Linked DNA regions of Fodinicola acaciae. The main gene of each other region encodes a partner of the protein of the gene in region 2 in a complex. Links are inferred from orthologs where the notes say so. Each region holds a gene or a part of one and is shown on either strand. Other genes may lie near its edges. The genes, in order: GNX95_RS22520 and sucB.

Region 1 (4,710 bases), on a different replicon or contig from region 2:
GTACGTGAAAGCGACCGAGAGCACCGGCTACACCAACCCGTACTTCGCGCAGCAGTACAACGGCTCGTACGACGTCGGCATGATCCGCGGCGCCTACCACTTCGCGCTGCCAAACGAGTCCGGCGGTGCCGCGCAGGCCGACTACTTCGTCGCGCACGGCGGCGGCTGGTCCGGCGACGGCAAGACGCTGCCTGGCGCGCTGGACATCGAGTGGAACCCGTATCCGGCCTCCGGCAACTCCTGCTACAACCTCAGCGCCGGCCAGATGGTCAGCTGGATCAAGGCGTTCAGCGACGAGTACCACGCCAAGACCAGCCGCTGGCCGGTCATCTACACGGCCACCTCGTGGTGGAGCGCGTGCACCGGCAACACCGGCGACTTCAGCTCCACCAACCCGCTGTGGGTGGCCAACTACAACGGCTCCCCCGGCACGCTGCCCTACAACTGGGGCGTCTGGACGATCTGGCAGTACGCCGACAGCGGCACCTTCCCCGGCGACCAGGACACCTTCAACGGGGCATACGACCGGCTGCAGGCGCTCGCCAACGGCTGACCGCATGGCCCCACGTGTGCGTCGGACGCACGCGCGGGGCCATGCCACCAAACTGTGACAGATCAGCCAGTACGTGCGTACGGACAGGTTTCTCTCGGGGTTTACCTACCGCGTAGCCTTGACACCGCAGTCGTCGTGATGGAAGAAGGCGAATTTACGGCCGTGTCGACCGAGAGCAGTTCCGCGGACCCATCCCTCACCTCGTTCGGACCGAACGAGTGGATCGTCGAGGAGATGTACGAGAAGTACCTGAACGATCCAGCAACGGTCGACGAGGCCTGGCACGATTTTTTCGCCGACTACAAGCCGATCCGCGGCGAGTCGGCAGGTCAGGGCGGCGGCCAGGCGACCCAGTCGCCCAACGGCCAGACCGCCACCAAGGTGACCGAGCCGCCGGCGCGGCCGATCCCCAAGCCGGGGCCACCGCCGTCGGCGCCGAAACCGCAGGCGCCGGCCGCCGCCAAACCGGCGGCGCCCAAGCCGGCCGCGCCCCAGCCGGTCCAGACCAAGCCGGCGGCACCCAAGCCAGCCGACACCAAGGTGCCGGCGCAGGCCGAGCTGCAGCAGCTGCGCGGTGCCGCCGCGCGGATCGTCAGCAACATGGACAACTCGCTGACGATCCCGACCGCGACCAGCGTGCGCGCGGTGCCGGCGAAGATCATCGCCGACAACCGGATCGTCATCAACAACCACCTCGCGCGCAGCGCCGGCGGCAAGACCAGCTTCACCCACATCATCGGTTACGCGATGGTCAAGGCGCTGGCCGCATATCCGCAGATGAACAACTCGTACGCGGTGGTCGACGGCAAGCCGACGCTGGTCGAGCCCCAGCACGTCAACCTCGGCATCGCGATCGACATGAAGAAGCCGGACGGTTCGCGCTCGCTGGTGGTCGCCGCGGTCAAGAACTGCGAGGACATGGACTTCCGCGGTTTCTGGCAGGCGTACGAGGACATCATCCGCAAGGCCCGCGGCAACAAGCTGACCGCCGAGGACTTCCAGGGCGTCACGATCAGTCTGACCAACCCCGGTGGCATCGGCACGGTGCACTCGGTGCCGCGGCTGATGCCGGGCCAGGGGACGATCATCGGCGTCGGCGCGATGGAATATCCGGCCGAGTTCTCCGGCATGGCCGAGGAGTCGCTCGCCGACCGCGCGATCTCCAAGATCATCACGCTGACCAGCACGTACGACCACCGGATCATCCAGGGCGCGGTCTCCGGTGAATACCTGCGCAAGATCCACCAGCTGCTGCTCGGCGAGGAGGGTTTCTACGACGAGATCTTCGCCAGCCTGCGGCTGCCGTACGAGCCGGTCCGCTGGGTCCGCGACATGGGCCGCCAGCACGAGGGTGACCTGGACAAGAGCGCGCGGGTGCTGGAGCTGATCCACTCCTACCGGGTACGCGGCCACCTGATGGCCGACACCGACCCGCTGGAATACAAGGTCCGCAAGCACCCCGACCTGGACATCCTGCAGCACGGCCTGACCCTGTGGGACCTCGACCGGGAGTTCCCGGTCGGCGGTTTCGCCGGCAAGCAGGTGATGAAGCTGCGCGACATCCTCGGCGTGCTGCGCAACTCCTACTGCCGCCGCGTCGGCGTGGAATACATGCACATCCAGGATCCGGAGGAGCGCCGCTGGATCCAGGAGCACGTCGAGGTGCACAACGACAAGCCGGACACCGAGAAGCAGAAGCACATCCTCGGCCGGCTCAACGCGGCGGAGGCCTTCGAGACCTTCCTGCAGACCAAGTTCGTCGGCCAGCGGCGGTTCTCGCTGGAGGGCGGCGAGAGCGTGATCGCCGCGCTGGACGAGGTGCTGCAGGCCGCCGCCGAGGCCGAGCTGGACGAGGTCGTCATCGGCATGGCGCACCGCGGCCGGCTCAACGTGCTGGCCAACATCATCGGCAAGCCGTACGAGAAGATCTTCGCCGAGTTCGAGGGAAACATCGACCCGGGCTCCTCACACGGCTCCGGCGACGTGAAATACCACCTCGGTGCGGAGGGCAAGTTCACCACCCCGGACGGCACATACACCACCAACGTCTCGGTGGTCGCCAACCCCAGCCACCTGGAGACCGTCGACCCGGTGCTGGAAGGCGTCGTACGCGCCAAGCAGGACCTGATCGACAAGCGGCTGCTGGGCTACACGGTCCTGCCGGTGCTGGTGCACGGTGACTCGGCCTTCGCCGGTCAGGGTGTGGTCGCCGAGACGCTCAACCTGTCGCAGCTGCGCGGCTATCGCACCGGCGGCACCGTACACGTCATCGTGAACAACCAGGTCGGTTTCACCACCGCTCCGGAGTATTCGCGGTCGTCCTTCTACTGCACCGACGTGGCGCGGATGATCCAGGCGCCGATCTTCCACGTCAACGGCGACGACCCGGAGTCGGTCGTACGCGTCGCGCGGCTGGCCTTCCAGTATCGCCAGGCGTTCAACAAGGACGTGGTGGTCGACCTGGTCTGCTATCGCCGGCGCGGCCACAACGAGGGTGACGACCCGTCGATGACGCAGCCGCTGATGTACGACATCATCGACACCAAGCGCAGCGTACGGAAGCTCTACACCGAGGCGCTGATCGGCCGCGGCGACATCTCGCTGGCCGACGCCGAGGCGGCGCTGAAGGACTACCAGGAGCAGATGGAGCGGGTCTTCCGCGCCACCAAGGACGCGCAGCCGCCGCGCGGCGACCAGGCCAACGGCCAGCCGGTGTCCAACCGGCCGGAGCCGGTGAGCACCGCGGTCAGCGCCGAGGTGTTGCGCAAGATCGGCGACGCGCATCTCAACCTGCCGGAGGGCTTCACTCCGCACAAGCGGATCGCGCAGCTGCTGCAGCGCCGTGCCGAGATGGCCCGCGACGGTCACATCGACTGGGCCATGGGTGAGCTGATCGCCTTCGGCGCGCTGCTGCTCGACGGCGTCAACGTACGGCTGGCCGGCCAGGACTCGCGGCGCGGCACGTTCGTACAACGGCACTCGGTGCTGGTCGACCGGCACAACGGCACGGAGTACACGCCGTTGAGCAACCTGGCCGAGGACCAGGGCCGGTTCTTCGTCTACGACTCGCTGCTGAGCGAATACGCCGCGATGGGCTTCGAGTACGGCTATTCGGTCGCCAACAAGGACGCGTTGGTGCTCTGGGAGGCGCAGTTCGGCGACTTCGCCGACGGCGCGCAGTCGGTAGTGGACGAGTTCATCTCCTCCGGCGAGGCCAAGTGGGGCCAGACCTCCGGTGTCACGCTGCTGCTGCCGCACGGCCTGGAGGGCCAGGGCCCCGACCACAGCTCCGGCCGGATCGAGCGCTATCTGCAGCTGTGCGCGGAAGACAACATGACGGTGGTCAACTGCACGACCCCGGCCAACTACTTCCACGCGCTGCGCCGGCAGGCGCTGACCACGCTGCACAAGCCGATGGTGGTCTTCACGCCGAAGTCGCTGCTGCGGCACAAGGCGGCGGTCAGCGAGGTGAAGGACTTCACCTCCGGCACGTTCCTGCCGGTGATCGACGACAACAGCGTCGACGCCAAGGCCGTGAAGCGCGTACTGCTCTGCTCCGGCAAGGTCTACTACGACCTGGTCGCCGCGCGCGACGAGCAAGGCATCACCGACACCGCGATCCTGCGGCTCGAGCAGCTCTATCCGCTGCCGATCGACGAGGTGCGCGCGGCGCTGTCGCGTTACCCCAACGCCGAAGACCACGTCTGGGTGCAGGAGGAGGCGGCCAACCAGGGCGCGTGGTCGTTCATCGCGCTCAACCTGCTGGAGCACCTGGAAGGCGTACGCCTGCGCCGCGTCTCCCGCAAGTCGGCGGCCGCGCCAGCCACCGGCTCCGGCAAGGTGCACGCCAAGCAGCAGTCCGACCTGATCGCCGCCGCGCTCCTCGGCGGCGCGACGGCCGGTGCCCGTACGACCACCGACGCCGCTCCGGCGAAGACGGACTGATGTATTTCACCGACAAAGGGATCGAGGAGCTGGACCAGCGGCGCGGCGAGGAAACCGTGTCGCTGGCCTGGCTCGCCGAGCGGCTGCGGGATTTCGTCGACCTGAATCCGGAGTTTGAGGTGCCGGTCGAGCGGCTGGCGTCGTGGCTGGCTCGCCTGGACGACGCCGAGGAGTAAGTACGCGGGTGGTTGCTGATTGTTGTGTTGGTGAGT
Region 2 (3,193 bases):
AGCCCGCCGGAGCGGTCGCAGACCAGGCCGCTGCGCAGATGGGCGACCCGTACGCCGGCATCCTCCGCCGGGCCGGTCGACGCCTCCCACTCGCGCACCAGGTCTGCGAGAAACCCACCGCCGCGCGGGCTCGACTCGTCTACCTCGTGGTCGCTCGCGTCGCCGTACCATCCGACCGCCGACGCCGACAGCAGCACACGCTCCCGCCCGTCCGCGGCCACCGCAGCCAACGCGCCCGCGACGGCCGTCGTGCCGTCGATGCGACTGTCCAGCAGCGTCTTCTTGTACGTCGCCGACCACCGGCGGTCGCCGACGCCGGCACCAGCGAGATGCACGACGGCGTCGATCTCGGCGAACACCTCCGGATCCAGCTCGCGCCGCGCCGGGTCCCACCGCACCTCGCCAGCCGCTGGCTCGCGCCGTACGAGCGTCACGACCTCGTGCCCGTCGGCGACCAACACCGGCACCAACGCCGACCCGATCAAACCGCTCGCTCCGGTAACCGCGACCCGCATGACCTCATCCTCGCTTGTACCAGTAGCTGTCGAGTTCGCGAGCTTGACGTTTTGGAGGCCATTTCCGGCATGTCGACCTCCAAAACGTCGAGGTCGCGGAAGAAGCGGCGGTGTCGCTAGGACAGGCCGAGCTCGCTCTGGAAGGAGCCGCCTTCCAGCCGCTCCTTGATGGTGACCAGGAAGCGAGCCGCGTCGGCGCCGTCGACCAGGCGGTGGTCGTACGTGAGCGCCAGGTAGACCATCGAGCGCGGCACGATGATCTCGCCGTGCTCTTCGTCGTCGACCACGACCGCGCGCTTCACGACCGAGCCAGTGCCCAGCATGCCGACCTGCGGCTGGTTCAGGATCGGCGTGTCGAAGAGCGCGCCACGGCTGCCGGTGTTGGTCAGCGTGAAGGAACCGCCGCCGAGCTCGTCCGGACTGGCCTTGTTGGTGCGTACGCGCTCGGCCAGGTCGGCGATCTTGCGGGCCAGGCCGGCCAGATTGAGGTCGCCGGCGTTGTGGACGACGGGTACGACCAGGCCGCGCGGACTGTCCACCGCAATGCCGAGGTGCTCGGCGTCGTGGTAGGTGACGGTCTCCTCGTCCTCCCAGGTCGCGTTGAGCAGCGGGTGCTGCCGCAGCGCCTCGACGGTGGCCAGCGCGAAGAACGGCAGGAACGACAGTTTCACGCCTTCGCGCGCGAGGAAGTCGTTCTTGACCTGCTGGCGGAGCTTGGCGATCTTGGTGACGTCGACCTCGATGACCGTGGTCAGCTGAGCCGCGGTCTGCAGCGACTGCACCATCCGCTTGGCGATCAGCTTGCGGATCCGCGACAGCGGCTCGGTCTTGCCGCGCAGCGCGGCGGCCGCGTCGCTGACCGCGCCGGTGGCGCTCGGCGCCGGGGCCGTCGACGGCGCGGCGGCCGGAGCCGGAGCGGCCGCGGCGGCCTTGGCCTTGGCGGCCGCGTCGAGGATGTCCTGCTTGCGAATCCGGCCGCCGACGCCGCTGCCCTGCACGCTGGACAGGTCGACGTTGTGCTCGGCGGCCAGCTTGCGGACCAGCGGCGTCACATACGCGCCGGACGCGTCACCGTTCGCGGTCTGCTGAGCCGGAGCCGGAACCGGAGCCGGAGCAGCTGGAGCCGGAGCTGCGGCCGCCGGAGCCGGCGCCTCCTGCTTCGGTGCTTCCTGCTTCGGTGCTTCCGGCTCAGCGGCAGGCTGAGGCGCCTCAGCCGCCGGCTCGGGCGTGGCGGCAGGAGCTGCGGCAGGAGCCGCGGCGCCGTCGCTCGTGCCGACCACCGCGAGCTGCGCACCGACCGGCGCGGTCTCGTCCTCGCCGACGGTGATCTCCAGCAGGGTGCCGGCCACCGGCGACGGGATCTCGGTGTCGACCTTGTCGGTGGAGACCTCCAACAGCGGCTCGTCGACCGCGACGGAGTCGCCGACCTGCTTGAGCCAGCGCGTGACGGTGCCTTCGGTGACCGACTCGCCGAGCGCCGGCAGGCTCACCGGCGTACGCGCGCCGTCGCCGCCAGACGCTGCTGCCGGCGCCGGCTCCGGCTCGGCGGCTGGAGCTTGCGCCTCAGCGGCCGGCTCGGGCTCGGGCTCGGGCTCGGGTGCCGGCTCAGCGGCGGCAGGCTCCTCGGCGGCCGGCGCCGGAGCGGCTTCGCCGGATCCGCCGTCGTTGATGATGGCCAGCTCGGCGCCGACCTCGACCGTCTCGTCCTCGGCGACCACGATCTTGCTCAGCGTGCCTGACGCCGGGGACGGGATCTCGGTGTCGACCTTGTCGGTCGAGACCTCCAGCAAAGGCTCGTCAGCCTCGACCTGATCGCCTTCCTGCTTCAGCCAGCGGGTGACGGTGCCTTCTGTGACGCTTTCGCCGAGCGCGGGCAGTTTGACGGAGACCGGCATGTCGGTTGCGACTCCCTCTAGTTTCTCGTTAGCGGTTTCAGTTGTGGAAGTGCAGTGGTTTGCCGGCCAGCGCCAAGTGCGCCTCGCCGATGGCCTCCGACTGCGACGGGTGGCCGTGGATGAACTGCGCCACCTCGGCCGGGAACGCCTCCCAGTTGTAGATCAACTGTGCCTCGGCGAGCAGCTCGCCGACCCGCGCACCCACCATGTGGACACCGACCACCGGGCCGTCCTTGACCGCGATCACCTTGACCGCACCCTGCGTCTGCAGGATCAGCGACTTGCCGTTGGCGGCCAGGTTGTAGGACACCTCGTTGGTCTCGCCGTACTTTTCCTTGGCCTGCTCGGAAGTCAGGCCGACCGAGGCGACCTCGGGGTCGGAGTAGGTGATCCGCGGGATGCCGGCGTAATCGATCGGCAGCACGTCCAGGCCGGCCAGCCGCTCGGCGACCAGGATGCCTTCCTGGAAGCCGACGTGAGCGAACTGCGGCGTGGCGATCAGGTCGCCGACCGCGGAGATGGTCGGCACGCTCGTGCGGCACAGCTCGTCGACCACGACGTTGCCGCGCTCGACGCGTACGCCCTGCTCTTCGTAGCCGAGCTCGGCCGACACCGGTCCGCGGCCGACCGCGACCAGCAGCAGCTCGGCCTCCAGCTCCTTGCCGTTTTCCAGCGACACCTTGACGCCGCTGTCGGTCTTCTCGACCTGGGTGGCTTTGGTGCCGGTGTGGAAGGCGATCTTCCGCTTGCGGAACGCGCGCTCCAGCAGCTTGGAGGAGTCCT

The links.
Region 1: sucB (region 2) and GNX95_RS22520 share a complex: the UniProt entries of both Bacillus subtilis proteins name them as parts of the 2-oxoglutarate dehydrogenase (OGDH) complex. The link is inferred for Fodinicola acaciae from one-to-one orthologs.

Annotation. Positions count from the first base shown.
Region 1 is NZ_WOTN01000002.1:1,546,359-1,551,068, reverse strand. Bases 295-4,698 are described here. They hold GNX95_RS22520 (multifunctional oxoglutarate decarboxylase/oxoglutarate dehydrogenase thiamine pyrophosphate-binding subunit/dihydrolipoyllysine-residue succinyltransferase subunit), read left to right. Parts: upstream 295-691; coding sequence 692-4,498; downstream 4,499-4,698. Other genes in these bases: GNX95_RS22515 (DUF6104 family protein), read left to right, coding at 4,498-4,674; GNX95_RS22525 (lysozyme), read left to right, coding at 295-553. In the rest of the region: more of GNX95_RS22525, read left to right, coding at 1-294. UniProt on the Bacillus subtilis protein: E1 component of the 2-oxoglutarate dehydrogenase (OGDH) complex which catalyzes the decarboxylation of 2-oxoglutarate, the first step in the conversion of 2-oxoglutarate to succinyl-CoA and CO(2).
Region 2 is NZ_WOTN01000001.1:2,130,190-2,133,382, reverse strand. The notes cover bases 22-2,908. They hold sucB (2-oxoglutarate dehydrogenase, E2 component, dihydrolipoamide succinyltransferase), read right to left. Parts: upstream 2,411-2,908; coding sequence 632-2,410; downstream 22-631. Other genes in these bases: lpdA (dihydrolipoyl dehydrogenase), read right to left, coding at 2,448-2,908; GNX95_RS09945 (TIGR01777 family oxidoreductase), read right to left, coding at 22-515. Also shown: more of GNX95_RS09945, read right to left, coding at 1-21; more of lpdA, read right to left, coding at 2,909-3,193. UniProt on the Bacillus subtilis protein: E2 component of the 2-oxoglutarate dehydrogenase (OGDH) complex which catalyzes the second step in the conversion of 2-oxoglutarate to succinyl-CoA and CO(2).